Regions from separate parts of the Streptomyces sp. NPDC026515 genome, predicted to be linked through region 3. Evidence: riboswitches for the same ligand, from Rfam matches in the RefSeq annotation. Region 3 holds a riboswitch; each other region holds the start of a gene.
The links. A riboswitch is a leader RNA that binds a small molecule or an ion and turns the genes downstream of it on or off. The one in region 3 is predicted to bind cyclic di-AMP.
Positions count from the first base shown of each region.

Region 1: linked by a shared signal. The riboswitch ahead of ACZ4O3_RS13645 (transglycosylase family protein) and the one ahead of ACZ4O3_RS09895 (M23 family metallopeptidase) in region 3 are both predicted to bind cyclic di-AMP.
Region 2: linked by a shared signal. The riboswitch ahead of ACZ4O3_RS00605 (M23 family metallopeptidase) and the one ahead of ACZ4O3_RS09895 (M23 family metallopeptidase) in region 3 are both predicted to bind cyclic di-AMP.

Region 1 covers NZ_JBVHQD010000006.1:108,732-119,126, reverse strand. The annotation lists gene ACZ4O3_RS13675 (protein kinase domain-containing protein) at 1-520, shown strand, start outside; gene ACZ4O3_RS13670 (glycoside hydrolase domain-containing protein) at 614-1,441, shown strand; gene ACZ4O3_RS13665 (SurA N-terminal domain-containing protein) at 1,615-2,262, shown strand; gene ACZ4O3_RS13660 (nucleoside triphosphate pyrophosphohydrolase) at 2,413-3,408, shown strand; gene ACZ4O3_RS13655 (cytochrome P450 family protein) at 3,470-4,795, shown strand; gene ACZ4O3_RS13650 (transglycosylase family protein) at 4,922-5,929, shown strand; cyclic di-AMP (ydaO/yuaA leader) riboswitch at 6,138-6,309, shown strand; gene ACZ4O3_RS13645 (transglycosylase family protein) at 6,313-6,984, shown strand; gene eno (phosphopyruvate hydratase) at 7,374-8,660, shown strand; gene ACZ4O3_RS13635 (FtsB family cell division protein) at 8,767-9,243, shown strand; gene ACZ4O3_RS13630 (DUF501 domain-containing protein) at 9,273-9,803, shown strand; gene ACZ4O3_RS13625 (Ppx/GppA phosphatase family protein) at 9,800-10,395, shown strand, end outside.
Region 2 covers NZ_JBVHQD010000001.1:138,034-148,428, reverse strand. The annotation lists gene ACZ4O3_RS00620 (bifunctional acetate--CoA ligase family protein/GNAT family N-acetyltransferase) at 1-1,798, opposite strand, end outside; gene ACZ4O3_RS00615 (HPr family phosphocarrier protein) at 1,975-2,256, shown strand; gene ACZ4O3_RS00610 (GntR family transcriptional regulator) at 2,544-3,239, opposite strand; gene ACZ4O3_RS00605 (M23 family metallopeptidase) at 3,451-4,206, opposite strand; cyclic di-AMP (ydaO/yuaA leader) riboswitch at 4,219-4,382, opposite strand; gene ACZ4O3_RS00600 (M16 family metallopeptidase) at 4,575-5,963, opposite strand; gene ACZ4O3_RS00595 (M16 family metallopeptidase) at 5,960-7,354, opposite strand; gene ACZ4O3_RS00590 (DNA gyrase/topoisomerase IV subunit A) at 7,635-10,091, shown strand; gene ACZ4O3_RS00585 (CobW family GTP-binding protein) at 10,088-10,395, opposite strand, start outside.
Region 3 covers NZ_JBVHQD010000004.1:325,988-336,382, reverse strand. The annotation lists gene ACZ4O3_RS09930 (ATP-binding protein) at 1-650, opposite strand, end outside; gene ACZ4O3_RS09925 (MBL fold metallo-hydrolase) at 2,211-3,458, opposite strand; gene ACZ4O3_RS09920 (glutamate dehydrogenase) at 3,565-4,743, shown strand; gene ACZ4O3_RS09915 (helix-turn-helix domain-containing protein) at 4,771-5,373, opposite strand; gene ACZ4O3_RS09910 (GNAT family N-acetyltransferase) at 5,372-5,923, shown strand; gene ACZ4O3_RS09905 (TetR/AcrR family transcriptional regulator) at 5,933-6,535, shown strand; gene ACZ4O3_RS09900 (SGNH/GDSL hydrolase family protein) at 6,579-7,364, opposite strand; gene ACZ4O3_RS09895 (M23 family metallopeptidase) at 7,604-8,563, opposite strand; cyclic di-AMP (ydaO/yuaA leader) riboswitch at 8,568-8,728, opposite strand; gene ACZ4O3_RS09890 (alpha-galactosidase) at 9,036-10,395, opposite strand, start outside.

The DNA of each region.
Region 1 (10,395 bases), on a different contig from region 3:
CGGGGAGGGACGCATCACGCAGGCCGTCGACATCCTGGGCGCGATCCTGCCGGTCGCCGCCGACCAGCACGGCGAGCACTCCACGGTCGTCCGCACCCTGCGCAAGCAGTACGCGGCCACGCTGATGGACGACGGCCAGTACCGCCGCGCACTGCCCGAACTGCGCCGGCTCGCCGACGAGCGCGCCGCCGAGGCCGGGCAGGCCGACCCGCAGTCCCTGCGGTTCCGGTACGAGACCGCCCAGTGTCTGGAACAACTCGGCGAACCGGCCGCGGCACTCGCCGAGTACCGCGCGCTGCTGCCGTACTACGAGAACCAGTACGTGGCCGGCGACCCGCACCTCGCGCACGACGTGCGCCGCCGGATCGGGCAGCTGCTGCTCGCGCTCGGCGACCGGCCGGCCGCCCAGGACACCCTCACCCGGCTGCTGTTCGACGTGGAACGGCTGCACGGACCCGGTCATCCGATGGCGGGCGAGGTCCGGCGGACGCTGCACTGGCTGGGGCAGGTGCGCGGCTAGTTCCCGCGCAGTTCATACTGCACCTACTTCGTGCACGGCCGCGCACAGCACGGCCACAGCCAGCGACACAGACAACAGGGGTGGGGTTCCGGCATGTCCAGCCATCGGCAGTCGAGGAAGCGCAGATACATCACGTGGGGCGTGGCGGGAGCCGCGGTCGTCGCCGGGGCCGGGATCGCCGCGCAGACCTCCATGGCCGCCACCACCTGGCCCGCCCAGAAGACGTACACCGGGCGCGCCTTCGACACCTGCACCGCCCCCTCCCTGGCCGCGATGAAGGCCTGGCACGGCGGCCTCTACGGGGCCGCCGCCGTCTATGTCGGCGGCAAGAACCGCGGCTGCGCCCAGCCGAACCTCACCGCCTCCTGGGTCAAGTCCGTCACCGCGGCCGGCTGGAAGCTCATCCCGCTCTACGTCGGCGCCCAGCCGTCCTGCCAGAGCGGCTCCAACCCGGAGAAGATGACCACCACGAACGCCGCCTCCCTCGGCACCGCCGACGCCACCGACGCGGTCGCCAAGGCCGCCGCCCTCGGCATGAAGGCGGGCAGCCCGATCTACCTGGACATGGAGGCGTACGACACGACGAACACGGCGTGCAACAACGCCGTGCTCACCTATGTGCGCGCCTTCGACAAGCAGCTGCACGCGAAGACCTACCGCGCGGGCTTCTACGGCTTCACCAGCTCCAGCGCCAAGGCGATCGCGAACGCCAAGGACAAGACGGACCTGCCGGGCAACCTCTGGTACGCGCTGTGGGACAAGAACAACACCACCACGGCCGACTGGCCGTTCGGCGCGACGCAGTTCACCGCGCACAGCCGGGCACACCAGTACATGGTGAACAGCAAGGAGACGCGGGGCGGTTACACGATCACCGTGGACCGTGACGCGTGGGACGCCCCGGTGGCGATCACCGGCTGAGCGGGCGCGTACCGCGGAGGCCGGTACCGCAAACCCTTGCGGAGGGTGGCGCGGCGGTGCCGGATGCGCGTGTGAATCGTTGGTCGAATGGGTTGGCCAGAGCTTGCCCACTGCCTACCATCGATCACCGCAAGACTTTGTGCACCGTCGCACAATCTCCTCGGGAGGCATCCTTGCACCGCCGCCGTCGCACCGCGCTCGTCCTGTCCGCCGCGATCGCCACCGCGGTCCCCTTCCTCACCGCCTGCGGAAGCGACGCGCACCCGGGCGCGGCGGCCGTCGTCGGCGGCCAGCGGATCACCGTCACCCAGCTGGAGACCCGGGTGAACGAGGTACGCCAGGCCCAGCGGGCGGCTGTGCCGGACGAGCAGCAGTACCAGCAGGTGCTCGCCGCCACCAGCAGCCTCACCCGGGACACGCTGCACAACATGGTCCTCGACCAGGTGCTGCACCGGGCCGCCCAGGACGCGGGTATCGGCGTCACCCGCAAGGAGATCCAGCAGATGCGCACCGGCCTCGCGCAGCAGGCCGGCGGCACCAAGGCGCTCCAGAACGCCTGGCTCCAGAAGTACGGCATCGCCCCCAGGCGGCTGGACGACAACCTGCGCCTCCAGCTGGAGGCGCAGAAGCTCGCCAAGCTCCTCGGCACCGACACCAGCCAGCCCGCCTTCTGGAAGGCCCTGTCCAAGGCGTCCCAGGAGCTCCACGTCGACCTCAACCCCCGCTACGGCGCCTGGGACATCCAGAAGAGCAGCCGGGTGGACACCAAGACGCCGTGGGTGCGTGAGGTCACGTCGGCCGGGACACAGACGGCGGCGTAGGCGCAGGGCGGACGGCCCGGCGAGCGGGGTCCGGGCCGGCGGGCCGGGTGACACGGGCGGGGGCGACGCGAGCGGTCATACGATCACTCGACCGCCCCGCCCTGTGGACATCGCCCGAGGCCGGCGGCGCGGGTGCGTTACGTTCGGAGGGTGAACACCACCAGCCCGGAGCCTCCCGCTCCCCCCGTCCCCGACCCCGGCCGGATCATCCTGCTCACCACCAGCCACCGGGTCGCCCCCGGCCTGCTGTCCTGGCCCGCCTGGCAGGCGCTGCGCTCGGCGGACCGGGTGCTGTGCGCGGACGGTACGCACCCGCAGCTGCCCTATCTGCGGGAGGCCGGGACGGCGGTGGACGAGAGCGCCCCCACCGCGCAGGAACTGGTCGAGGCCTGCGCCGGCGGCCGGACGGTGGTGGTCGTGGCGACGGGCGAGGGCGAGCCGGCCCTCACCGACGGCCTGGCCCGCCTCGCCGGCTCCGGCCGTGTCGCGATGCCCCGGCTGGAGCTGCTCCCCGCCTCCTACGACCTGCCCGGCGCCCGCCTCCTCGACCTCGTCCAGGTCATGGACCGGATCCGCGCGGAGTGCCCCTGGTCGTCGCGGAAGACCCATGAGGGTCTGGCGAAGTACGCCATCGAGGAGGCCTACGAACTCGTCGAGGCGATCGAGACCGGCGACCGCGACGAACTGCGGGAGGAACTGGGCGACGTGCTTCTCCAGGTCGTCTTCCACGCGCGCATCGCGGAGGAGGACCCGGACGCCCCCTTCTCGGTCGACGACGTGGCCGGGGGCATCGTCGCGAAACTCATCCACCGCCATCCGCACGTCTTCGGTGACGAGACCGCCTCGACACCCGAGGAGGTCAAGGAGCACTGGCTGCGCACGAAGGCGGTCGAGAAGCGGCGCGAGTCGGTGACGGACGGCATACCCCTCGCCCAGCCCGGACTCGCACTGGCCTCGAAGCTCGCCTCCCGGGTGCGGACGGCCGGTCTGGAGGTGCCGCTGCCACAGCCGCGGGGCATCGGGTACGAGCTGCTCGCGCTGGCGGTACGGGCCGAGGCGGAGGGAACCGACCCCGAGTCGGCGCTGCGGGCCGCGGCCCGGGCGTACCGGGACGCGGTGCGCGTCGCGGAAGGGGTGGACGCGTAGGCACTGCCCCCGGGCCGCCTGGCCGGCTCCAGGGCCCTCCGCCGCCGGATACCGTCAGGAGGTGACCAACCAGCCCACCTCCGACGGCCCCACCCCCGGCGGCCCCGCCGCGCCCGAACTCTTCACCTGGGAGTTCGCCGCCGACCCGTACCCCGCCTACGCCTGGCTGCGGGAGCACGCGCCGGTGCACCGCACCCGGCTTCCCAGCGGGGTCGAGGCCTGGCTGGTCACCCGCTACGCCGATGCCAGGCAGGCCCTCGCCGACCCTCGGCTGTCCAAGAACCCGGAGCACCACGACGAGCCCGCGCACGCGAAGGGGAAGACCGGGATCCCCGGTGAGCGCAAGGCCGAGCTGATGACGCATCTGCTGAACATCGACCCGCCGGACCACACCCGGCTGCGCCGGCTGGTCAGCAAGGCGTTCACCCCGCGCCGGGTGGCCGATTTCGCGCCCCGGGTACAGGAGCTGACCGACCGGCTCATCGACGGGTTCGCGGAGCGGGGCGAGGCCGACCTGATCCACGAGTTCGCCTTCCCGCTGCCCATCTACGCCATCTGCGACCTGCTGGGCGTCCCGCGCGAGGACCAGGACGACTTCCGGGACTGGGCCGGGATGATGATCCGGCACGGGGGAGGGCCGCGGGGCGGGGTCGCGCGGTCCGTGAAGAAGATGCGCGGCTATCTGGCCGAGCTGATCCACCGGAAGCGGGAGGCGCTCACCGCCGAGCCGGCCCCGGGCGAGGACCTCATCTCCGGACTCATCCGCGCCTCCGACCACGGCGAGCACCTCACCGAGAACGAGGCCGCCGCCATGGCCTTCATCCTGCTGTTCGCCGGCTTCGAGACGACGGTCAACCTCATCGGCAACGGCACGTACGCCCTGCTCACCCACCCGGAACAGCGCCGCCGCCTGCAGGACTCGCTGGCCGCCGGCGAGCGCGGGCTGCTGGAGACCGGAGTGGAGGAACTCCTGCGCTACGACGGGCCGGTGGAGCTCGCCACCTGGCGGTTCGCCACCGAGCCGCTCGGCATCGGCGGGCAGCGCATCGCGGCAGGCGACCCGGTCCTCGTGGTGCTCGCCGCGGCGGACCGGGACCCGGAGCGGTTCGCGGAGCCGGACACGCTCGACCTGTCCCGGCGGGACAACCAGCACCTCGGATACGGCCACGGCATCCACTACTGTCTCGGCGCCCCGCTCGCCCGCCTGGAAGGGCAGAGCGCGCTCGCCACCCTCCTCACCCGTCTCCCGGATCTGCGACTCGCGGCGGACGAGAGCGAGTTGCGCTGGCGCGGCGGGCTCATCATGCGCGGACTGCGCACGCTCCCCGTGGAGTTCACCCCCGTGGCGCCCTCCACCGGCAAAGATGACCGGCGTTCAACTATGTGATCTTCACGTGATCTGTGCGGCATTAACTTGTGACAAGTGATCGTGTGCCTATACGTTCACCCATCAGTGCGGCGCGTCGGCAGGACCCGTCGCGCCGGTCACCGCTGTCGCTCGAAAGGTTTCCGCATGCTCTCCGGGAACGGTCGTCACCGTCGCCCCCGTCAGGCTCCGGCTCTTCTCGTCGCGGCCGGCGTGACCGGCTCGGCCATCGCCATCCCGCTCCTCGGAGCGGCGAGCGCCAACGCGGCCGACGGCAGCACCTGGGACAGGGTGGCCGAGTGCGAGAGCGGCGGCTCCTGGAGCATGGACGCAGGCACCGGCTACTACGGCGGCCTGCAGATGTCCCAGGACGACTGGGACGAGCACGGCGGCCAGGAGTACGCCAGTACGCCGGACCAGGCGAGCCGTTCGCAGCAGATCGCCGTCGCCGAGAAGATCCTCGCCGACCAGGGCACCAAGCCCTGGCGGACCTGTGCCCTGTTCGCCGGGCTGTCCTCGGACGACGCCTCGGTGAACGTCGACACGGGCCTCGGCGGATCCGGTGACACGTCCGGCTCCTCCGACTCGTCCCCCGGGCTGTCCGATTCGTCCTCTTCATCTGGTTCATCGGATTCATCTGGTTCATCGGATTCCGGCTCGTCCGACTCCTCGCCGGACGCGTCGGGCGCCACGGACCCGGACTCGGCCACCCCGTCCCCGAGTGCGAGCGACGACTCCGGCAAGGGCGCCTCCACCGGCTCCACGAAGACGGACAAGTCGGGATCCAAAGGCTCTGGTGCCTCGAAGGTGAGCGAGAACCCCGTGGTTCCCGAAGCCGACGACTCGGACAATTCGTGGCAGACGGGCAGCTCTTGGGATCTGGTCGACACGGGGGCCGTCGGCAGCAGTGGCAAGCATCGTGGTGGCTCAGCGGACGAAAGCGTGACAAACGGTCAGAGTGCGACGTCTTCCGGACGTCACGCCTCCCCGGGTGCCGGCACCTACACCGTGCGGGACGGCGACACGCTCGCCTCCATCGCCGACTCCCTTGACCTCGACGGCGGATGGCGCGCGCTCTTCGCCGCCAACAAGGCGGACATCGGCACCGACCCGAACCACATCGCCCCCGGTCAGACCCTGAAACTCGGTAGCTAAACGGATTGAAACCGGCGGGAGTTGACGCTTCCACCCGCCCTGTTTCGAAGCCAAATGTCCGCTTTGGTGAAAGTGTGGGATGAGTCTCAGAAGCCCTGATCATCTTTGATATTCGCCGGATCGCCTGTTTACGGTCGAGGCCGCTCGTCACCACGAGCCCCGGCCGTCGCAACGCCGAGTCCTGCCAGCGGCCACCCGGGAACAGTCGTCGCGTCAAGCGCCGTAGGCAGGAGCGGGGGACCCAAGGTAAGTGCCGGGACCGGTGGTTGAGGCTGCCGTGTCCGGCTCGGGGTGAAGCCGCGCACCGTGAGGTGTGCGGCCGGGCAACTCATTCGGCCCGAACCCGACAGCTCACCTCGCAGGCGTCGGTGAGGGGATCCTCCATGCTGTTTTCCGGCAAGGGCAAGCACCGTCGTCCGTCCAAGGCCGCCCGCGTCGCCGCGCTCGCCGGCGTCACCGGTGTCGCCATCGCCGCTCCGCTGATGGCCACCGGCACCGCCTCGGCCGCCACCGCCTCCGAGTGGGACGCCGTCGCCCAGTGCGAGTCCGGTGGCAACTGGGCCATCAACACCGGCAACGGCTACTACGGCGGTCTGCAGTTCTCCGCCTCCACCTGGGCCGCGTACGGCGGCACGCAGTACGCCGCGCAGGCCAACCAGGCCACCAAGGCGCAGCAGATCGAGATCGCCGAGAAGGTTCTCGGCGCGCAGGGCAAGGGTGCCTGGCCGGTCTGCGGCACGGGCCTGTCCGGCGCCGCCCACACCGGCGGCAGCACCAGCTCGTCGAGCAGCAGCACCGCCACCCGCTCGACCGACACCCAGGCCGCCTCCCGCTCCGCCGAGCGTCCGGCCGCCAAGAAGACGGTCACCACCCCGACCGGCAAGAAGGTCAAGAAGGGCGACGGCGAGTACAAGGTCGTCAAGGGCGACACGCTCAGCTCGATCGCCGAGAAGCACAAGGTCAAGGGTGGCTGGCAGGCGCTGTTCAAGCTGAACAAGGACATCGTCGACGACGCCGACTTCATCTACCCGGGCCAGCAGCTGCACCTCAAGTAGGCCCCGGGAGGCGGGCGCCCCGAAGTGGCAGGCGGCGCCCGGCCGAACCACAGCGCTCACACAACCGTGGTCCCCGCGGTGAGGACCACATGAGGGCCACCCCCGTCCCCCACGGCTCCCCGCTCCGGTGCGTCTTCCCCCGTACGCACCGGAGCGGGGTTTGTCTTTGTCCTCGTGCGGCGGTCCTCTCCTTGACCCGCTCTTCTTCCGTTCTTCATCGGACCCCCCTTTGTTCCGTGCATGAACAATGAGTACCGTCTGTGTGTCCACGGGCCGGTCGGTCGGCTGGCTCACGGGCCCGGGACGGTTAGGCTCTAGTCGCAAGGCTGAGCAAGGGCCGACCAGGCCCGCGTGCGCCCGCACAACCAGCGTCACATCCCAAGAAGGAGATGCTCGTGCCGTCCATCGACGTCGTCGTAGCCCGGGAAATCCTGGACTCCCGAGGCAACCCCACGGTCGAGGTCGAGGTCGGCCTCGACGACGGCAGCACGGGTCGTGCCGCCGTTCCCTCCGGCGCCTCCACCGGCGCCTTCGAGGCCATCGAGCTCCGTGACGGCGACCCCAACCGCTACCTCGGCAAGGGCGTCGAGAAGGCCGTCCTCGCCGTGATCGAGCAGATCGGCCCGGAGCTGGTCGGCTACGACGCCACCGAGCAGCGCCTGATCGACCAGGCCATGTTCGACCTGGACGCCACCGACAACAAGGGCTCGCTCGGCGCCAACGCCATCCTCGGCGTCTCCCTCGCCGTCGCGCACGCCGCCTCCGAGGCCAGCGACCTGCCGCTGTTCCGCTACCTGGGCGGCCCGAACGCGCACCTGCTGCCGGTGCCGATGATGAACATCCTCAACGGCGGCTCGCACGCGGACTCCAACGTCGACATCCAGGAGTTCATGATCGCCCCGATCGGCGCGGAGTCCTTCTCCGAGGCGCTGCGCTGGGGTGCCGAGGTCTACCACACCCTGAAGAAGGTCCTGAAGAACAAGGGCCTGTCCACCGGCCTCGGCGACGAGGGCGGCTTCGCCCCGAACCTGGAGTCCAACCGCGCCGCGCTCGACCTCATCCTGGAGGCGATCAAGCAGGCCGGTTACGTCCCCGGTGAGCAGATCGCGCTCGCGCTCGACGTCGCCGCGTCCGAGTTCTACAAGGACGGCAAGTACGAGTTCGAGGGCAAGTCCCGCTCGGCCGCCGAGATGACCGAGTACTACGAGGAGCTCGTCGCCTCCTACCCGCTGGTCTCCATCGAGGACCCGCTGTTCGAGGACGACTGGGCCGGCTGGAAGGTCCTCACCGACAAGCTCGGTGACAAGGTCCAGATCGTCGGCGACGACCTGTTCGTCACCAACCCGGAGCGCCTGGCCCGCGGCATCGAGGACGGCGCCGCCAACGCCCTGCTGGTCAAGGTGAACCAGATCGGTTCGCTCACCGAGACCCTGGACGCCGTCGAGCTGGCCCAGCGCAACGGCTTCAAGTGCATGATGTCCCACCGCTCCGGCGAGACCGAGGACGTCACCATCGCCGACCTCGCCGTCGCCACCAACTGCGGCCAGATCAAGACCGGCGCCCCGGCCCGCTCCGAGCGCGTCGCCAAGTACAACCAGCTGCTGCGCATCGAGGAGATCCTCGACGACGCCGCGGTGTACGCCGGCCGCAGCGCCTTCCCGCGCTTCAAGGGCTGAGCCGTAGGGCCCGTAGAGGGTAAGGCTTAGCCAGTCGTACGTACGTCCCCGTACCCGGTCCCGTACCGTGTCCGGGGACGTACGCACGTATCAGGGAGGCGGGGACATGGCCGCGAAGGACCGGGACCGGTTCTCCACCGCGACCAGGCTGAAGCTGCTCGGCGAGCAGACGGCGGCCCGGGTCTACCGCTCCCAGACCAAGCGGCAGGCCCGCCGCTCCCGGCTCACCAGCCGTGCCGCGCTGCTCGCGATCGTGCTGTGCACGATGGTCGTCGCGCTCGCGTACCCGATGCGGCAGTACGTCTCCCAGCGTGCCGAGATCGCCGACCTGCAACGTCAGCAGAGGCAGGCCCGGCAGCGGGTCGAGCAGCTGCGGGACGTCAAGGCCCGGTGGCAGGACGACTCCTACGCCGAGCAGCAGATCCGGCAGCGGCTGCACTACGTGATGCCGGGCGAGACGGGCTACATCGTGATCGACCCCGCTGCCGCCAAGCAGGCGCACGCCTACCTCGGAGCGGCCGACCGGCCCTGGTACGCGAACGTCTGGGACGGCGTCGACAAGTCCGACGCGTCCGACCAGTGAACCGACAGAAAGCCACGCAGAACACAGTCATGCAAACGCCCCCGCCCTCCACTCCGCGCACCGAGCCGACCGACGCCGACGTCGAGGCCTTCAAGCAGCAGCTCGGGCGGCCGCCGCGCGGGCTGCGGGCGATCGCGCACCGGTGCCCGTGCGGGCAGCCGGACGTCGTGGAGACCGCGCCGCGGCTGCCGGACGGCACGCCGTTCCCGACGCTGTACTACCTGACGTGCCCCAAGGCCGCCTCCGCCATCGGCACCCTGGAGGCCAACGGCGTGATGAAGGAGATGACGGCGCGTCTGGAGAGCGATCCGGAACTGGCGTCGGCGTACCGCGCCGCGCACGAGGACTACATCCGGCGCCGGGACGAGATCGAGGAACTGACGGGGTTTCCGAGCGCCGGCGGGATGCCGGACCGGGTGAAGTGCCTCCATGTGCTGGTGGCGCACTCGCTGGCCGCGGGGCCCGGCGTGAACCCGCTGGGCGACGAGGCGATCGCCATGCTGCCCCAGTGGTGGGCCAAGGGTACGTGCGTGACGCCGGCCAAGGAGGACGACCAGTGACCCGTGTCGCCGCCGTCGACTGCGGTACCAACTCCATCCGGCTGCTCGTCGCCGACGCCGACCCCGAGACCGGTGAACTCGTCGACCTGGACCGGCGGATGGTGATCGTGCGGCTCGGGCAGGGGGTCGACCGGACCGGACGGCTCGCGCCGGAGGCGCTGGAGCGGACCTTCGCAGCCTGCCGGGAGTACGCGGCCGTCATCAAGGAGCACGGGGCGCAGCGGCTGCGGTTCGTGGCGACCTCCGCCTCCCGGGACGCCGAGAACCGGGCCGAGTTCGTACGCGGCGTGCTGGACATCCTCGGCGTCGAGCCGGAGGTCATCACCGGCGACCAGGAGGCCGAGTTCTCCTTCACGGGCGCGACGAAGGAGCTGACGGGGCAAAACCAAGGTGGCGCGGAGCGCCCTTCGACCGAGGGTGGTGGTGGGCGACGGATGGGCGACCTCGCCAAGCCGTTCCTCGTCGTGGACATCGGCGGCGGCTCCACCGAGTTCGTCGTGGGGTCCGAGCGGGTGCGGGCCGCGCGGTCCGTGGACGTCGGCTGCGTCCGGATGACCGAGCGGCACCTGGTGCACGGGGGACAGGTCAGCGA
Region 2 (10,395 bases), on a different contig from region 3:
CGTGCGCCCCCTCGGCCGCCGACCGCAGGGCCTCAGCCAGTTCACCGTCCCCGACCGCCCCCTCGCCGATCGTCGGGATGGCGGTGACGACCACCGCGTCGCACGACTCGTCGGCCAGCGCCTCCGCCAGCGCCCGGTGGAAGTCGGCGGGGGTCGCCGTGGTCGTCAGGTCCAGCGGCGGCGCGGGCCGCAGCCCCTCCGCCAGGCACCGGTCGTAGGTCAGCAGCCCCAGCGACTCGGAGTTCCCGAGGATCGCCACCCGGGGCCCGGCCGGCAGCGGCTGCCGGGCGAGCAGCAGCCCCGCGTCGACCAGCTCCGTGATCGTGTCTACGCGGATCACCCCGGCCTGCCGGAGCAGCGCGGACACCGTGGCATGCGGCAGCCGGGTGGCCCGTACCGCGTGCCCCTGCGGCGCCGAACCGGCGCTCTGCACCACGACCAGCGGCTTCGCCGCCGCCGTGCGCCGCGAGAGGCGGGTGAACTTGCGCGGGTTGCCGATGGACTCCAGGTACATGAGGACGACATCGGTCTCGGCGTCGTCGTACCAGTACTGAAGGACGTCGTTGCCGGAGACGTCCGCGCGGTTGCCGGCCGAGACGAAGGTCGACACGCCCGTGGTGCCGGTGACGCCGCCGCCGCGCCGGTGCAGCCGGGACAGCAGGGCGATCCCGATGGCACCCGACTGGGCGAAGAGGCCGATGCGGCCGGGGCGGGGCATCTCGGGGGCGAGCGAGGCGTTCAGCCGGACGTCGGCGGCGGTGTTGATGATTCCGAAGGCGTTCGGCCCGATGATCCGCATGCCGTACGTGCGCGCGTGCCGGACGAGTTCGCGCTGGCGTTCACGGCCGTCCGGGCCGCTCTCCGCGTATCCGGCGGCCAGCACGACAAGCCCCTGGACGCCGTGTTCACCGCAGTCGGTGACGACGTCCGGGACCTGCTCGGCGGGTACGGCGACCACGGCCAGGTCGACCGGTCCGTCGATGTCGCGCACGGAGCGGTGCGCGGGTACCCCGTCGACCTCCTTGAGATCGTCGGGGAAGGCCTGGTTCACGGCGTGCAGGCGGCCGGTGAAGCCGGCGTCCCGGAGGTTGCCGAGGACGCTGCGGCCGACGCCGCCGGGCGCCCGGCCGACGCCGATCACGGCCACGGAACCGGGGGTCAGCAGGCGCCGTACCGAACGGGCCTCCGCCCGCTGCTCGCGCGCGCGTTGGACGGCGACGGAGCGGTCCGTGGGCTCCAGGTCGAACTCCAGGCGGACCACGCCGTCCTCGAAGCTGCGCTGCTGGGTGTACCCGGCATCCGTGAACACCTTGATCATCTTGCTGTTGGCGGGCAGCACCTCGGCGGCGAACCGGCGGATGCCGCGCTCCCGCGCGACGGCCGCGATGTGCTCCAGGAGGGCGGAGGCGACGCCCCGGCCCTGATGGGCGTCCTGGACGAGGAAGGCGACCTCCGCCTCGTCGGCGGGCGCGGAGGCGGGCATCCCGTCGGCGCCAATGCGGTCATAGCGTACGGTTGCGATGAACTCGCCGCCGATGGTGGCCGCGAGTCCCACCCTGTCCACAAAGTCGTGGTGCGTGAAGCGGTGGACGTCCTTGGCGGAGAGCCTGGGGTAGGGCGCGAAGAAGCGGTAGTACTTCGACTCGTCCGAGACCTGCTCGTAGAAGCTGACCAGGCGGCCGGCGTCATCGACGGTGATGGGCCGGACGCGCGCGGTACCACCGTCGCGCAGCACGACGTCCGCCTCCCAGTGGGAGGGGTACGCGTGCCGGTCGTGTCGGTCCGCCGGGGTCTGCATGGGCCCCAGAGTACGGCTCGCGTCCGACAGTGGCGCGAGGCAGTCTGTGGAGGACGGAAGCCGGACCGAGGCCGCGGTCCGACGACACACCCGCGGGGACTCACGTCCGCTCCGGGCATGCTTCACGATATGGGAAACTGGTCTAGACAACCCTGAACACCGAAGGGCAGCATCACATGGCTGAGCGCCGCGTCAACGTCGGCTGGGCCGAGGGCCTCCACGCCCGCCCCGCTTCCATCTTCGTCCGAGCCGCCACGGCCACAGGCGTCCCGGTGACGATCGCCAAGGCCGGGGGCGACCCCGTCAACGCGGCCTCCATGCTGGCTGTCCTGGGTCTGGGCGCCCAGGGCGGCGAGGAGATCGTCCTCGCCTCCGACGCCGAGGGCGCGGACGCCGCGCTCGAGCGCCTGGCCAAGCTGGTCGGCGAAGGTCTCGAGGAGCTCCCCGAGACCGTCTGAGCGCCACCGCACCCGCACGAACGAGGCCGCGCCACCCCTGCCAGGGCGGCGCGGCCTCGCCGTTCCCGCCGCGCGGCGGGAAACCGAGCCGCCTCGGCCGCCTTTTGCGAACGGGGCGTTTATGCGGAACCCGGCCGCGCACCGGGCGCGGTTAATTCCCCGCCGGGCACGGCGATAACACGCTCCGGAAATTCCGGGCGCGCGCGAGATAAAGGCGGCGGAGTCCGGCCGAGGGCGTCGGAAATACTGCTCCACCGAATAACATCTCTTTGTATACGGCGCCCGTGTTAATGCCGCAGGCCCGACATGTTTACGGGATGTTGCGAAGTCCTCACACCGGCCGACCGGTCCGTGCCGCCGGAAAAGCGCGGCCGGTGGGAGACCGTGGACCGCTCGGCGTGCAGCGCGGTGATCGCCCGCGCGCGTTCGCCGTCGCCGCGTGTCACCGCGTCCACGATGGCGCCGTGCTCGGCCCAGGACTCCACGGGGTTGGCGGGTGAGTCGACGACGTACATCCAGGCGATCTTGTGCCGCAGCTGGGTGAGCGTCGAGGTCAGGGCGTGGCTGCCGGTGGCCTGGGCGAGCGTCTCGTGGAACCAGCCGCCCAGGGAGCGCAGGTCCTCGCTGCCACCCCTGCGGGCGCGTTCCTGGCCCAGCCTGACCAGTCCGCGGAGCACCTTGAGGTGGGCCTCGGTGCGGCGCTGGGCGGCCCGGGAGGCGCCGAGCGGCTCCAGGAGCAGGCGCATCTCCAGCAGGTCGGCGGCCTCCTGCTCGGTCGGTTCCGCCACGCACGCGCCCGCGTGCCGGCGCGTCACGACGAAGCCCTCGGCCTCCAGGGTGCGCAGGGCCTCGCGGACGGGGACGCGCGAGACACCGTAGCGGCGGGCCAGGAGTTCCTCGGTGAGCCGGCTGCCGCGCTCGTAGACACCCGCGACGATGTCGTCCCGGATCGCCGTGCATACCGAGTGCGCCGGAATACGCATGTCCGACCTCCGCCTTAATCCCCGTGAAACGCCGCCGAGTGGCGTCCGTTCCGTGACTCTATTGCAATGAGCGGGAATTTCCGACGGCGGCCCTGAATCCATGCATATTTTTTGGACATCGGGTTCACGAAAACGACGAAAGCCCCGGCTCGGGAGCCGGGGCTTCGGCACACTCGCCGCGTGACGTCACACGGTCGTCGCCGCGTTCGGGTCAGACGTCGACACCGTGCTTGCGGAGGTAGGAGACCGGGTCGACGTCCGAGCCGTACTCCGGGGTCGTGCGGGCCTCGAAGTGGAGGTGCGGGCCGGTCACGTTGCCGGTCGCGCCGGAGAGGCCGATCCGCTCGCCCGGGGTGACCTTCTGCCCCACCGAGACTCCTATCGACGACAGGTGGCCGTACTGGGTGTACATGCCGTCGGCCATCTTGATGACGATCTGGTTGCCGTACGAGCCGCCCCAGCCGGTGGAGACGACCGTGCCGGTACCGACCGCGTGCACCACCGTGCCGGTGGCGGCGTGGAAGTCGATGCCGGTGTGGGCGCCGGAGGACCACAGGGAGCCGCCGGTCCGGTAGCCGGTGGAGACGTACGAGTCGGAGATCGGCGCGACGAAGGCGTTGAGACGCTTGCGCTCGGCCTCCCGCGCGGCACGCACCTCGGCCTCGCGCTCCTTCTTGGCCTTGGCTGCCGCCTTCTTGCGCGCGGCCTCCTCGGCCGCCTTGCGCTCGGCGGCCGCCGTCTGCGCGGCTGCCTGGGCGTCGATCTGCTCGGCGACCGAGTCGCTGACCGTGATCACCGGAGTGAGGCCGGTCTGCTCGACCGAGTTCTCCGCGGCGAGCGCCGGGGCTGCCGAGACGGTGCCGATGACACCTGTGGTGGTGAGGGCCGCGATACCGGCGGCCTGCGCGGTGGTGCGCTTCACCCGGCCGGGACGACGGTGCTTCCCGGAGGCGCACATGAACGCCATGTAGAGGCTGGTCCTTTCCTTCCCTCTCGCCTACCGGGTTAGCTGACGGGTTCGGAGCAGGAAGGTCTCCTACGGGCGCCCTCGCGGCTCGCGCGGGCGTCCGATTCACCCCAGGGACTGCATGGGTCCCCGGCTCCCCTGGCTCGCGCCGTACGGGGACTCGGCGATGACTGTCCGGTGCCGCGGGCGCGGCTCGGTGCCTGGCGGACAGTCCGGAAGAACCTATGAGGGCGTCCCCGCAATCCTCAAACGGATCGCGGTTTTTGTCGCGCATCCCACAGGGCAGACAGGCAACCTCCGCCTCAATTCGGACATTTCAGAGCCCTGGTGACCCGAGGGTCACCAGGGCTCCGGGCGCGCGCGTGCCGCTACTCCGCGGCGACGACCGTCACTTCGCCGATGCCGAGGGCCTCGACGGGCTCCTTGATCTGCGCCGCGTCGCCGACCAGGACCGTCACCAGGTGGTCGACCGGGAAGGCGCTCACGACCGCCGCGGTGGCCTCCACGGTGCCGGTGGCGGCCAGTTGCCGGTAGAGGGTGGCCTGGAAGTCGTCCGGCAGATGCTGCTCGACCTGGTCGGCCAGGGTGCCGGCGACGGCCGCCGCCGTCTCGTACTTGAGCGGCGCCACGCCGACCAGGTTCTGCACGGCGACGTCACGCTCGGCGTCCGTGAGGCCCCCGGAGGCGAGGGTGCGCAGCACCGTCCACAGGTCCTGGAGCGCCGGGCCGGTGTTCGGGGTGTCCACGGAGCCGCTGATGGCGAGCATCGAGGCGCCGCTGCCGTCGGGAGCGGAGCGCAGCACCTGCCCGAAGGCACGGACGCCGTAGGTGTAGCCCTTCTCCTCGCGCAGGACGCGGTCCAGGCGGGAGGTGAGGGTGCCGCCCAGGCAGTAGGTGCCGAGCACCTGGGCGGGCCAGACACGGTCGTGCCGGTCGGCGCCGACGCGGCCGATGAGCAGCTGCGTCTGGACGGCCCCGGGGCGGTCCACGATGACGACACGGCCGGTGTCGTCCGCGGTGACCGGGGGCACCGGCCGGGGCTGGGCGGCCGTGCCGCGCCAGGCGCCCAGGGTCTCGCCGAGCAGTTCGTCCAGGTCGATGCCGGTCAGGTCGCCGACGATGACCGCGGTGGCGGTGGCGGGCCGCACATGCCGGTCGTAGAAGGCGCGTACGGCGGCCGCGTCGATCTTCTCGACGGTGTCCTCGGTGCCCTGGCGCGGCCGGGACATCCGCGCGGCCGACGGGAAGAGCTCCTTGTAGAGCTGCTTGGCGGCCCGGCGGCTGGGGTTGGCCAGCTCGTGCGGGATCTCGTCGAGGCGGTTGCGGACCAGCCGCTCGACCTCGCTGTCGGCGAAGGCGGGTGCCCGGAGCGCGTCGGAGAGCAGCCCGAGGCCCTTGCCCAGACGGGAGGCCGGGACCTCCAGGCTGAGCCGGACGCCCGGGTGGTCGGCGTGCGCGTCGAGGGTGGCGCCGGCCCGCTCCAGCTCGGCGGCGTACTCCTCGGCGGAGTGCTTGTCGGTGCCCTCGGAGAAGGCGCGCGCCATGATCGTGGCGACGCCGTCCAGGCCGGCCGGCTCGGCGTCCAGGGGTGCGTCCAGGAGCACCTCCACGGCGACGACCTGCTGTCCGGGGCGGTGGCAGCGCAGCACGGTGAGCCCGTTGTCCAGGGTGGAGCGCTCGGGGGCCGGGAAGGCCCAGGGCCGGGCCTCGCCGGCCTGGGGCTGCGGGTGGAAGTCCATGGTGGCGAGCTCGCTCACTTCGCCGCCTCCTCGTTGTTGTCGCCGGCTTCGACCGTGGCCTCGGCCTCGGGGTCCTCGGGTACGTCGGCGTCCTCGACCGTCTCGGGGGACTTGGGCTCGTAGACGAGCACCGCGCGGTTCTCGGGCCGCAGGCGGGCCTTGGCGACCTCCTGGACCTCCTCCGGGGTCACCGTGAGGACGCGCTGGACGGCGGTCAGGGCGAGCTGCGGGTCGCCGAACAGGACGGCGAACCGGCACAGTTCGTCGGCGCGGCCGGCGACGGTGCCCAGCCGGTCCAGCCACTCGCGCTCCAACTGGGCCTGGGCGCGTTCCATCTCCTCGGGCGTGGGGCCCTCCTCCGCGAAGCGGGCCAGCTCCTCGTCGATGGCGGCCTCGATGACCGGGACCTCGACGTCACCGGAGGTCTTCACGTCCAGCCAGCCCAGGGAGGGCGCACCGGCCAGGCGCAGCAGCCCGAAGCCGGCGGCGACGGCCGTACGGTCGCGCCGTACGAGGCGGTTGTACAGACGCGAGGACTCGCCGCCGCCGAGGACGGTGAGAGCCAGGTCGGCCGCGTCGGAGACGCGCGTGCCGTCCTCCGGGAGCCGGTAGGCGGCCATCAACGCGCGCGCGGGCACCTCCTCCACGACGACCTCGCGCAGCTGCTCGCCCATGATGTCGGGCAGCGAGCCGTCACGCGGGGCGGGCTTGCCGTCGTGCGCCTGGATGGAGCCGAAGTACTTCTCGATCCAGGCGAGGGTCTCCTGGGGGTCGATGTCGCCGACCACCGAGAGCACCGCGTTGTTGGGCGCGTAGTAGGTACGGAAGAACGCCCGCGCGTCCTCCAGGGTGGCCGCGTCCAGGTCCGCCATCGAGCCGATCGGCGTGTGGTGGTAGGGGTGGCCCTCCGGGTAGGCGAGCGCGGTGAGCTTCTCGAAGGCGGTGCCGTAGGGGACGTTGTCGTAGCGCTGGCGGCGCTCGTTCTTGACGACGTCCCGCTGGTTCTCCATCGACTCGTCGTCGAGGGCGGCGAGCAGCGAGCCCATGCGGTCGGCCTCCAGCCAGAGGGCGAGCTCCAGCTGGTGGGCGGGCATGGTCTCGAAGTAGTTGGTGCGCTCGAAGCTGGTGGTGCCGTTGAGCGAGCCGCCGGCGCCCTGTACGAGCTCGAAGTGGCCGTTGCCCTTCACCTGGGCGGAGCCCTGGAACATCAAGTGCTCGAAAAGGTGAGCCAGGCCGGTACGTCCCTTGACTTCGTGCCGGGAACCGACGTCGTACCAGAGGCAGACCGCCGCGACCGGGGTCAGGTGGTCCTCGGAGAGCACCACGCGCAGACCGTTGGCCAAGCGGTGCTCGGTCGCTGTCAGGCCTCCGGAGCCTGTCTCGGCCGTGGTCGTGTGACCCATGGGCATGTACGTCCCTTCACTCGCGTCACTCACTCGCGGAAGCCGTCTCGAACCGCGGTTTTTCTGCCAGTCCTGCCACTGTATGCAAGCGTGCCGGAACCCGGCGAAGTTCCCGCACCACGTACGCCCACAGCGGATCGCGTAGCCTGCGTCCGACCCGCTCCCGAAAGCCTCCGTGGCACCGGGGCGGGCCGCGGAGACCGGGTCCTGGCCCGGGTTGTCAGTACCGCGGTCCACAATGGTCAGCGTCAGATCCCGTTCACGCATGAGCAAGGAGCCGGCAGCGATGGCCCGCCGCAGCACGAAGACCCCGCCGCCCGACGACTCGTACGAGGAGAGGATCCTCGACATCGACGTCGTGGACGAGATGCGCGGCTCCTACCTCGAGTACGCGTACTCGGTCATCTACTCGCGCGCCCTGCCGGACGCCCGCGACGGCCTGAAGCCGGTGCACCGCCGGATCGTCTACCAGATGAACGAGATGGGCCTGCGCCCCGAGCGCGGCTACGTGAAGTGCGCGCGCGTGGTCGGCGAGGTGATGGGCAAGCTGCACCCGCACGGCGACGCGTCGATCTACGACGCGCTGGTGCGCATGGCCCAGCCGTTCTCGATGCGTGTCCCGCTGGTCGACGGCCACGGCAACTTCGGCTCCCTGGGCAACGACGACCCGCCGGCCGCCATGCGGTACACCGAGTGCCGGATGGCCGAGGCGACCAGCCTGATGACCGAGTCGATCGACGAGGACACGGTCGATTTCACGCCGAACTACGACGGGCAGGAGCAGGAGCCGGTGGCGCTGCCCGCCGCGTTCCCGAACCTGCTGGTCAACGGCTCGTCGGGAATCGCGGTCGGCATGGCCACGAACATGCCGCCGCACAACCTCGGCGAGGTCATCTCGGCCGCCCGGCATCTGATCCGGTACCCGAACGCGGACCTGGACACGCTGATGAAGCACGTCCCGGGCCCCGATCTGCCCACCGGCGGCCGCATCGTCGGCCTGGAGGGCGTGCGGGACGCGTACGAGACGGGCCGCGGCACCTTCAAGATCCGCGCCACGGTGGCGGTGGAGACGGTCACCGCCCGCCGCAAGGGCCTGGTCATCACCGAACTGCCCTTCACGGTCGGCCCCGAGAAGGTCATCGCCAAGATCAAGGACCTGGTCAACTCCAAGAAGCTGCAGGGCATCGCCGACGTCAAGGACCTCACCGACCGCGAGCACGGGCTGCGTCTGGTCGTCGAGATCAAGAACGGCTTCGTGCCCGAGGCGGTCCTGGAGCAGCTCTACAAGCTGACGCCGATGGAGGAGTCCTTCGGCATCAACAACGTCGCCCTGGTGGACGGCCAGCCGCTCACGCTCGGCCTGAAGGAACTGCTCGAGGTCTACCTCGACCACCGCTTCAACGTGGTCCGCCGCCGCAGCGAGTTCCGCCGCACCAAGCGCCGCGACCGCCTCCACCTGGTCGAGGGCCTGCTCACGGCCCTGGTCGACATCGACGAGGTCATCCGGCTGATCCGCTCCAGCGACAACAGCGCGGAGGCCAAGCAGCGCCTGATGGAGCGCTTCTCGCTCTCCGAGATCCAGACGCAGTACATCCTGGACACCCCCCTGCGGCGCCTGACCAGGTACGACCGCATCGAGTTGGAGGCGGAGAAGGAGAAGCTCACCGCGGAGATCGCCGAGCTGACCCGGATCCTGGAGTCGGACGCGGAGCTGCGCAAGCTGGTCTCGGCCGAACTGGCCGCGGTGGCGAAGAAGTTCGGCACCGAGCGGCGCACGGTCCTGCTGGAGGCATCGGGTGTCCCGGCGAGCGTGGTGCCGCTCCAGGTGGCCGACGACCCGTGCCGGGTGCTGCTCTCCTCGACGGGCCTGCTGGCGCGCACGACGAACGGCGAGCCGTTCCCGGAGGACGCCGACGGCAAGCGGGCCAAGCACGACGTGATCGTGTCGGCGGTGCCGGCGACCGCCCGTGGCGAGATCGGCGCGGTGACCTCGTCCGGCCGTCTGCTCCGCGTCAACGTGGTCGACCTGCCCCAGCTCCCGGAGACGGCGAGCGCGCCGACCCTCGCGGGCGGCGCGCCCCTGTCCGAGTTCCTCTCCCTGGTGGACGGCGAGACGGTGGTCTGCCTGATCACGCTGGACGAGTCCTCCCCGGGTCTCGCCCTCGGCACCGAGCAGGGCGTGGTCAAGCGCGTGGTCCCCGACTACCCGTCCAACAAGGACGAGTTGGAGGTCATCACCCTCAAGGAGGGCGACCGGATCGTCGGCGCGGTGGAGCTGCGCACCGGTGAGGAGGACCTGGTGTTCATCGCCGACGACGCGCAGCTGCTGCGCTACCAGGCCTCCCAGGTGCGCCCGCAGGGCCGTCCGGCGGGCGGTATGGCGGGCATCAAGCTGACCGAGGGCGCGAAGGTCATCTCCTTCACGGCGGTGGACCCGGCGGCCGACGCGGTGGTCTTCACGGTGGCCGGCTCCCGCGGCACGCTCGACGACTCGGTGCAGACGACGGCCAAGCTGACCCCGTTCGACCAGTACCCGCGCAAGGGCCGCGCCACCGGCGGGGTGCGCTGCCAGCGGTTCCTGAAGGGCGAGGACTGCCTGGCCTTCGCCTGGGCGGGGCCGGTCCCGGCGAAGGCGGCCCAGAAGAACGGGACGCCGGCCGAACTCCCGGAGATCGACCCGCGCCGGGACGGCTCGGGCGTGTCCCTGCCGAAGACGGTGTCGGTGGTGGCGGGCCCGGTCTAGGGCTGGTAGCCCTGCTCAGGGTCTTCCTCCAGGCCCTGTACGTAGCGCAGGACGCCCCACATGCCGTGCTCGTCGGCGTGTGGGGCGTCGTTCGTGCACGCGTCCAGTTCCTTGCGCAGGGCGTCCGCGTCGATGCCGGAGCCGATGAGCACGACCTGGGTCAGCCGCTCCTCGGCGCGCCCCCAGGGCTCCGGGTAGAACCGCAGGAACCGTCCCACGGCGTGCACGGCGTACCGGTTCCCGGTGTCGTACGGCCCGAAGTCGACGTACCCCTTGATCCGGTAGAGCCCCTCGGGCCGGCTGT
Region 3 (10,395 bases):
AGGAGGTCGGGGTCCTCGATCTCGTTCTCCAGTTCGTCGAGGATCGAGATCTCCCGGTGCACGAGGGACTGAAGCCGCCGCGCCAGGTTGACGAAGACCTCCAGCTTCTGTTCGCTGCCGGCCTGGCTGGAGAGCTGGGCCGCCTGTACGACGGCGGTGACGGCGCCGTCGTGCGCGCGGGACAGGTCGGCGGCGAGCAGTTCGAAGTCGTCGGCGTCCGCGGGCGGTCCGCCGCGCGACTTGCGCGGGGCGGGGGTCTCACCGCGGCGCAGCGCGTCGACGAGGGCCAGCAGGTCGGCCTCGCCGCGGGCGGCGTTGCGCCGCAGCATGCTGACGCGGTCGCTGACCGAGCGGGCGGCGCGGCCCGCGGCCACGGCGGCGATCACGATGCCCGCGGCCGTCACCGAGACCGCCCCGGTCAGCACGGCCAGCAGGGTGAGGCTGGGCCGGGCCCCGGTGGAGCGCACGGTGAACAGGACGGCCGCGCAGCCGCTGAGCGCCACCGCGACCGGCGGCAGCACGGCGAGGCGCATCAGCTGAGGCCGTATGTGGGTCTCGGGCAGCGCGGGAACGGGTCGGGCGACCGGCCGTCCGTGCCGGCCGCCCTCACGGCGGTCGGCACGGGCGGCCGGTGCACGGAGGTGAGACATCTGCGTCCTCGTACTGGTCCGTCGGGCCTGAATTGCTCGCGCGGGCCGCGCGAGTTGGGCATGCGCCATCGCGTTGCCGGCCGAGGGGACCGCGCAGGAATTCGGCCCCGTGTCGCCCGGCGGACACTCACAGTAGTCGGCAACGCATCATGTGCGGCGGGCAGTTGACAAAGTCCCCCGGAGAGGGTCCCGCTCTGGTATGAGCCGTCGCACGGAAGACCGATAGTCCCCGTCGACACTCCGCCCCGGATCGGCCAATGACCGATCCGACCTGCTCAAAAACGGTCAGACACCGAAGGCGTGAAGCGGTGCGACCGGCGCGCCACAGCCCTCGCCGACCGTCGCTCCACACCCCTTCGGCGGGCCCGGCCGAGCGGCCGGGAAGCCTGCTCCACCCCCGCCATCGCCCCCCAGAACATCACTCACGGTGACCTCTTCCCCTTCTGCCGCCGCGTCCCGTCTCCACCGTCGGGCCGTCGTGCTGGTCCAAGTCCGTCGTCGCCTGGACGACGGCCCGCGTCCGGTCCGGGCGGCCGAGGGCCTCCGCGACGTCGACGAACTGGTCCTCCGCGCCGACGACGGGCAGGCCCCGTATGCCGGGAGCCTTGATGCGGGCGACCAGGGCCCGTGGGAAGCGGTCGGCACGCAGTACCCGGAAGGGCCGGGGGTTGGTACGGGCGGGTCGGCCCGGTCGGTGAGCTCCAGTTCGTTGTGCAGATGGGCGACGATCTCGTAGGCGTGCGCCGGCTGCCGCTCGCGGGCGTGCCAGTCGGGCAGGCCGGCCTGCGTGGCGGCGAGGGCGGCGTTCACAGCACGGAGGTGGGCCGGGGCGCCGCGGGCATCCGGGCGAAGGCGCTGCCGAGCCACCTGCCGTACGGCGGACAGCGCCGGTCCATCGGAAGGCAGAGCCACACGGGGTCGCGGACCAGTCGGGCGGCCGCGGCGGCGGAACCGAGTTCGTCGCCGGCCTCGCGCAGCGGCCGACGAGCGCCTCCCCCTGGGCGATGCGCCGCCACTGGCAGGCGAGGACACGGAGCCAGAGGTCATGCGGGGCCGGCCGGGAGCGGCCCGTGCCGGGGAGAGCGTGCGGAGGCCGTGGTGGAACACGGCGCCCGCGGTGGCCTCCGCGAGGAACTGGGCGGGGGTGGCGAGCCAGTCGGCCGGGGTGGCACCGGAGGCGGGGCCGAAGCCGAGGGCGGCACGGAACCAGGAGGGACACCGGTCACTTCGGCCCGGTGGCGCACCGGGCCGTCGGTGACGCGCACGACCCGGACGTCCGGGTTCCCCGGGCGGCGAAGTGGGTGCGCCGGCCGTGAGAGGTGTTGGGAAGGCGCTCGGCGGGCATGGGTCTGATCCGCCACCTGGGCCGCCGAGTGCGGAACCCCGGGTGCGGACTCCTCCGGCAGCGAGCGCGCGGCCTCGGTGCAGAACCGCCGGGACAGCTCAAGTCCCGGTAAAGAAGCGGGGGTTGGCACATGCGGATGACGCACGCCGATGTCCCCGCCCCGGCCGTGCACGGGCAGGCACGCCGCTCACGTCACCGCCGCACCGGCGCCGCGCTCACTTCACGAGGTCGTCCGCGTCCGGCGTCGCCGTGTCGCCGGCCAGGCCGAGATCCTGATCGGCCTCGCTCCGCGGCGGGACCGCGGTACGCCACGGCCGGGCGACCGGCGCCGACACCTCGCGCCACCACCGGTCCGCGGGCAGCTTCCCGGACGGCTCGAAGGGCTCACCGGGGCGCGGCAGCGCCACCGCCTGGCCCGCCCCGTCGCCGGTGTCCTTCGTCCACTCCCCCGGCTCGGCCCAGGCGTGCGGGGCTAGGTTGAAGGTGCCCCAGTGGATCGGCAGCAGCACTCCGTGCGGGCCCCCGCCCTGGAGGTCGAGGTGGGCGCGCACGCCCTCCTCGGGCGTCATGTGTATGTCGGGCCAGAACTCGCTGTACGCGCCGATCTGGATCATCGTCAGGTCGAAGGGCCCGTGGTCGGCGCCGATGTCCTTGAAGCCCTCGAAATAGCCGGTGTCACCACTGTGGTAGATCCGGTGCCGCTCGCCCGCGACGACCCAGGACGCCCACAGGGTGTGCTGGGTGTTGCGCAGTCCGCGGCCGCAGAAGTGACGGGCCGGGGCGGCCGTCAGGGTCAGGCCGCCGACCTTGGTCTCCTCGTGCCAGTCCAGCTCGCGCAGCCGGTCGGCGGCGACGCCCCAGTGCTCCAGGTGGGCCCCCACCCCGAGCGGCACCGCGAAGAGGGTGTCCGTGCCGGCCAGCGCCTTGATGGTGGGCAGGTCGAGGTGGTCGTAGTGGTCGTGCGAGATGACCACCACGTCGACCGGGCCGAGCGCGGCCAGCGGCAGCGGTGCCGGGTGCAGCCGCTTGGGCCCGGCGAACGGGAACGGGGAGCAGCGCTCGCCCCAGACGGGATCGAACAGGACCCGGTGTCCGTCGATCTCCACGAGCACGCTGGAGTGTCCCAACCAGGTCACCCGCAGCCCGCTCGCGGCGGGCCGGGCGAGGTCGGCGACGGTGGTGGCGTGCACCGGGACGGTGCCCCGGGGGGCGCGGCGGACGCGCTGCTCCTTCTCGAAGTAGATCTTCGCGAAGTCGAGCATCGAGCCCGAGGGGCGGGTACGGGCGGTACCGCCGGGGTTCTGGAAGACACCGTCCTTGAAGTGCGGTGAGGCCTGGATGCGAGCCATCCGCTCACCGCTGGGGTCCACGCCGAAGGCAGCGGGCCGCAGCACGCGGAGCCCGGAGCTCAGGGAACGCAAACGGGTCACGGTACCTCCAGTGGTGTCGCCGAGGTCCTCCATTATGGTCGGCCCCTCGGGCGGTCGGCGTTGACACCCTGCCGTCCACCTCCGGATACTGAATCACCATTCAGTAGTAACCTCCATCACGAACCTCTCGGGAGCCACCATGGCCGCTCCACTGATGTCTCTCGTCTGGACCGACCACATCACCGGACGGCAAGGGTTCCTGGTGGTCGACCGGCTGGTGCGGGGGGTGGCCAGCGGCGGTCTGCGGATGCGGCCGGGCTGCACCCTGGAGGAGGTCACCGCGCTGGCGCGGGGCATGACGATGAAGGAGGCCCTGCACTACAACCCCGCGGGCCGCTACATCCCCCTGGGCGGCGCCAAGGGGGGCATCGACTGCGATCCGCAGGACCCGGGGTCCTACGCCCTGCTGGTCCGCTATCTGCGCGCCGTGCGGCCGTACGTCGAGAGCTTCTGGACCACCGGCGAGGACCTCGGGCTCACCCAGGACCTGGTGGACCGGGCGGCCGTCGAGGCCGGGCTGGTCTCTTCGATCCAGGCCGTGTATCCGCTGCTGGACGACGAGGCGGGGGCGCGGCGGCGGCTGGCGGACGCCTTCGCCATCGAGGTCGACGGCATCGGCCTCGACGAGCTGGTCGGCGGCTGCGGGGTGGCCGAGTCGGCGCTGACGGCCCTGGACCGGGCCGGGGTGCCGTACCCGGGGACGCGGGTCGCGGTGCAGGGGCTGGGCACGATGGGCGGGGCGACGGCGCGCTTCCTCGCCCGCGCGGGGCTCACCGTGGTGGCCGTCGCCGACGTCAAGGGCACGATCGCCAACCCGGCGGGCCTGGACGTCGAGACGCTGCTGCGGGCGCGGGACACGTACGGCACCGTCGACCGCGCGGTGCTGCGCCCGGGCGATCTCGAACTGCCGGGCGACGCGTGGCTGTGCGCCGACGCGGAGGTGCTGGTGCCGGCCGCGGTGTCGTACACCGTCGACGCGTCCAACGAGCACCTGGTGACGGCCCGCTGGATCGTGGAGGCGGCCAACATGCCGGTGCTGCCCGAGGCGGAGGAGCGGCTCACGGCGCGCGGGGTGACCGTGCTGCCGGACGTGGTGGTCAACTCGGGCACCAACGCCTGGTGGTGGTGGACCCTGTTCGGCGACATCGGTCCGGAGGCCGACGAGGCGTTCGCCCACACCCGCCGCTCGATGCGGGCCCTGGTGGAGCTGATGCTGGACCGCGCGGAGTCCGACGGCACGACCCCGCGCACCGCGGCCCACGCCCTGGTGAGCGACCGGCTGCCGGTGATCGCGGAGCGGTTCGGCTGGTACCGGTGAGGGGCCGGCCGCCCGGCGGCACCGCGCCTAGGGTCGCGCGTCCCGGGTGAGGACGACGGCGTAGCGGCACTCCGCGTCGGTGGTGTTGGCGAAGACCCGCTCGGCGGGCGGCCCGAGTTCGACGGTGTCGCCGGCACCGAGTTCATGGACCGTGTCGCCGTCGTGGAAGGTCAGGCGGCCGTCGAGGACCCAGACGAGCTGCCGTACGAAGGCGAAGGCGGCCGCCGGGTAGGGCACCCGGGCGCCGGCGGGCAGGCGGATCTCGGCGATCTCCGCCGGGAACCGCGGTCCGGTGATCTGGCGGCGGCGGTAACCGGTGCCGGGGTCGCACCACTCGGCGGCGTCGGCGTCACGCCGCACTCCCGCGGTGTCGGCCGCGGTGTCCTGCGTGCCCTCGGCGAGGGCCAGCAGGGAGGCGACGCTCAGCTGGAAGGCGGCGGACAGCTTGCCGAGGACCACGGCGGTGGGGCTGCTCTCGCCGCGTTCGATCCGGCTGATCATCGCCGGGGAGACACCGGAGGCGTCCGCGAGCTGCGCCAGCGTCCAGCGGCGGCGCTCCCGCTCGGTGCGGACCCGGGCCGCGATCCGTGCCGCCAGGGAGTCCGTCGACGGATCTACTATGTTGGACATGAATCCAATATACGAGAGAGGCCGGACGGTGACGGTCCGCCCGGCGCACCCCGGTGACGCGGAGGCTGTTCGCGCGATCCGCAACGACGCGATCGAGCATTCGACCGCACTGTGGACCTCGGCCCCCCAGTCCTCCGCCGAGGGAGCGGCCTGGCTCGCCGCCCATCTGGCGCGCGGCTCGGCGTTCGTGGCCGAAGTGGCGGGCGAGGTGGCCGGGTTCGCGGTCTACGGCCCGTGGCGAGAGCTGGACGGCTACCGGCACACGGTGGAGGACTCCGTCTACGTCCGCGAGGGACGCCACGGGCTCGGCATCGGTTCCGCGCTGCTGGGCGCCCTCGTCACCGCGGCGCGCGAGGCCGGCCACCACGTCATGATCGCCGGCATCGAGGCGGAGAACACCGCGTCCGTCCGGCTGCACCAGCGGTTCGGGTTCGAGCACGCGGGCACCGTCCGGGAGGTGGGCGTCAAGTTCGGCCGCCGGCTGGACCTCACGCTCATGCGGCTGCCGCTGGACCGGGACGGCAACGCGCGCGGGGGGAGGACCGATTAGGGTGACCGCGTGGCGAGAGTGCGGTTGAGCGTGGCCGAGCGGCGTGAGGAACTGCTGCGGGCGGCCATCGAGCAGATCGAGGCGCGAGGCGTGGCGGCGGTACGGATCGCCGATGTCGCCTCGGCCCTCGGCGTGAGCAACGCACTGGTGCTGTACCACTTCTCGACGAAGGAGAAGCTGGTCGCCGCCGCCTTCGCCTACGCCGCCGAGGGCGACCTGGCGCATCTGCGCAAGCTGCTGGGGCGCCGTACGTCGGCGTCACGGCGGCTGCGCTCGGCGGTGCGCTGGTACGCGCCGACCGGACAGGCCAAGGGCTGGCGGCTGTGGATCGAGGGCTGGGCGGCGGCACTGCGCGAACCCGCCCTGCGCGACGTCGCCAAGGAGCTGGACCAGCAGTGGAAGGCGGCGATCGCCGAGGTCATCACCGAGGGGGTGGCCGCCGGTGAGTTCCGCTGCCCCGACCCCGCGGCCGCGGCGCTGCGGCTGACCGCACTGCTCGACGGGCTCGCCGTCCAGCTGACCTCCTACCCGGGCGCCCTGTCACGCTCCCGGGCGCAGGAGTGGGTCGACGAGGCGCTGGCGCGCGAACTGGGGCTGTCCGAGGAATGGTGAGGGGCGGCTCGCCAGGATGCCGCCCCTCACCGCCGCCACAGCCTCAAGCCACGGAGGCGATCCGCATCTTGATGTCGTCCGGGGAGAGCGCCCCCTTGGCCGTCACGTGGTCGCCCGACGACTCGCCGCGCAGCCGTCGTCCTATCCACGGCACCAGGTACTCACGGGCCCAGTGCACGTCGTCGCGGCGGACCTCCAGGGTGCCGCGCGGCGGCAGCGGCGGCCACGGCTGGTCCGGGTCGGCCGGCACGTCGACGCCGAGCACCTGCCCGGCCCGCAGCGCCACCCGTGTGTGCCCCTCGGGCGACAGGTGCAGCCGGTCGCCGTCCCAGGCCCGCCGGTCCTGCACGGTCTTCAGGGACCACAGGTCGAGGACCGGACAGCCGTACCGGTCGGCGACGGCGCGGACATGGCCGTTGTAGGTGGCGATCTTGCCGCGCAGATGCTTGAGGACGGGCACCCCCCGGGTGTCGAACCCGGTGGTCACCAGAACCGTGCCGACGGCCTCGGTCAGTTGGGCCACTGCCCGCTCGAACCGCTCGGCCACCTCGTCGGGGTCGGTGCCGGGGCGGATGATGTCGTTGCCGCCGGCGCAGAAGGAGATCAGGTCGGGGGCGAGTGCCAGGGCCTGCGGCACCTGGTCCGCCACGATCTGGTCGAGCAGTTTCCCGCGCACCGCGAGGTTGGTGTACTCGAAGTCGCCCTCGGGCCGCCGGTCCGACAGCAGGACCGCGAACCGGTCCGCCCAGCCGACGAACGCCCCGTCGGGGCCGGGGTCGCCGACGCCCTCGGTGAAGCTGTCCCCCACCGCCACGTACGACCCGATCACTGATGCATTGTCACTCTTCGAATCGTCTGCCACGTCGGGCCATGATTCACCTTGGCCTGTGACCTACGCGACCGTAATAAAGGGTTGACGAGCGGTGAGATAAGACACTTGTAAATACTCGGCCAAGCCCGGAATAAGGCTCTGAGCAGGGGCGTTGAAGCGTCGATCGCCCGAAGGCCGGACCCGGGGATCGAGGGTCCGGCCTTCGGGGTGCGTGTCGGATCAGCGGGGTCGACGGGTCAGCCGACGACCACGCCCTTCAGACGGAGGAAGCCGACCGGGTCGATGTCTGAGCCGTAGTAGGGGCTGGTCCGGATCTCGAAGTGCAGGTGCGGACCTGTGACGTTGCCGGTGGCGCCGGAGAGGCCGATCTGCTGGCCCGCGGTCACGGTCTGGCCGACCGAGACGGAGAGCGCGGAGAGGTGGCCGTACTGCGCGTAGTAGCCGTCGGCGAGCCTGATGACGACCTGGTTGCCGTAGGCACCGCCCCAGCCCGCCGTGACGACCGTGCCCTCGCCGACCGCCTTGACCGGGGTGCCGGTCGGGACCACGAAGTCGACGCCGGTGTGGTAACCGCTGGACCACATGCTGCCGGCCACGTGGTAACCGGTGCCGATGGTGCCGCCGCTCACCGGGAGGGTGAAACCGGAGACGGCCGTCGTGGAGGTGTCCGAGGATTCCGGGGAGGACGCCGCGTCCGAGGAGGGGGCGGAGGACCGCGAAGGAGACCGCGTCTCGGACCGGGAGTCCGGGCCGGAGGTGTCCGGGGCGGTGTGCCGGCCGCCGAGCGTGAGCTTGAGACCGGGGTGGATCAGCGAGGGGTTGTCGCCGACCGCCTGCCGGTTGTCGGCGTAGAGCCGGGGCCAGCCGCCGTCGACGTTGTGCTCGCGGGCGATCTTCGAGAGGTAGTCGCCGGACACCACCGTGTAGACGCGGTGCGCGGAATTCCCGGTGCCGGATTCCCGGACGGCGGAATCCCGGACGGCGGACTTCCGGACGGCCGTCTTCTCGACGGCCGTCTTCTCGACGGCCGGAAGCGACTGCGTGGCCTTTCCGGAAACGGTGTGCACGGTGGCCGCGTGGGCGCCGGTGGCTCCCATGAGCGGCAGGGCCAGCGCGGCGCCACCGGTTCCGGCCACGGCCATCGAGCGGGTGAGACGCTGGGACTTGGGGCGGCGGTGCTTACCCTTCGCGGGCATGACGCATTCCTCTCCGGCGCCTGCGAGGTGAGCTGTCGGGTTCGGGCTGGAGCTGCCCGGCCACGCGGGAAGACGTGGCTACACCCCTAGCCGTCCCGGGAACCGGAACAGGCGGTCATACCTGGTGGGTCCCCCGCTCCTGCCGGGCACGGGTGAGTGTGTGTGGGGAACTCCGGGCGGCGGCAGGATTCGGCGTTCCGTCCGGTTGCGTGGAACGTAAGCGAGTAGGACGCGTATAAACAAGCATCAAATTCCCTCTGTCCGGATTTCGCTTGATCCGTTACGGGAATTCCTGGTCACCCTCCGTTAATTCCGGCTTTTCACGCCTTTCCAATCCCCTTGGCACGCACGGGAATTACGTGGACATGACGCGCGACGGACGGTCACGAATATGACGCTCCTCACGCGCGTCACACCACGCCCTTTTATTCCAGAACCAGTTGGAATGAATGTTTCAATTCGGACAAAGACGTCATATGCGACGGAGACGGATAACTGCCGCATCCAGGTCGCCGCGCAGCTCCGTGCGCAGCCCGTGATGCAACAGGACGGCACCTCGGTGCACTTCGCCCGTTTCGCGGCATTCGTACGATGCTGTCGGGTCGAGCCCCCGCAGCCGCAGCGCCGGCATCGGCTCGCCGTAACTCTGCGCCTGGAGCCAGGCGAGGACCACGGTCTCGTCGCCGAGCGTGTACTGCACGGCGCTGAGCCCGCCGGCCGGCGGCCGCAGCCGGTACTGGTCCCCGCGCTGCACCAGGGGCCGGATGTCCTTGTAGAGCGCCACCCAACGGCCGGCTTCGGCCAGCTCCTCCTCGGTCCACCGGGAGAGGTCGCCCCCGACGCCGAGAGCCCCGGCCATGGAGCTCACGAAGCGGAAACGCAGGCTGCTGACCCGGCCGTTGAGCTGGTGGTTCGGGCTGTCGGTCACCCAGGCGGACATCACCCGGGCGGGGTGGATCTGGCTGAACCCGTGCTGGATGGCGAGCCGGTCCAGCGGGTCGGTGTTGTCGGAGGTCCACACCTCGTCGGTACGGCTCATGATGCCGAGGTCGATCCGGCCGCCACCGCCGGAGCAGGACTCGATGGCCACGTCGGGGTGGGCCGCCCGGATCCGGTCGAGCAGGGCGTACAGCCCGCGGACGTGGTCGACCCACAGGCGCTGCGGGTAGGGCTCGCCGGGCCAGCCCGCGTCGGTGAAGCAGCGGTTGAAGTCCCACTTGACGTAGTCGATCGGGGCGCTGGACAGCAGGGTGTCGAGCCGCTCCCAGAGGTACTCCTGGACGTCCTCGCGGGCGAGGTTGAGGACGAGCTGATTGCGGAGTTCGGTCCGCTTTCGCCCCTTTTGGTGCTGCACCCAGTCGGGGTGCGCGCGGTACAGGTCGCTGTCCGCGTTCACCATCTCGGGCTCGACCCAGATGCCGAACTGCATGCCGAGGGCGTGCACGTGGTCGGCGAGGGGTTTGAGGCCCTTGGGAAAGCGGTCCGGGTTCGGCGTCCAGTCGCCGAGGCCCGCGCGGTCGCTGGTGCGGGCGCCGAACCAGCCGTCGTCGACCACGAACAGCTCGACGCCGATCGCGGCGGCCCGCCGGGCGAGGGTGGCCTGCTGCTCCTCGGAGATGTCGAAGGTGGTGGCCTCCCAGGAGTTGAACAGCACCGGCCGGTCCCGGTCGGCGTCGGGGATGACGTACGCCCGCTGGTAGGCGTGCCAGGCGCGGCTGGCCCCGCCGAAACCGCCGTCGGTCCACAGGCCCGCGAAGACCGGGCTGGTGTACGACTCGCCCCCGGCCAGCATCAGCAGGCCCGAGTCGTCGTATCCGGCGCCGCCGGTGATC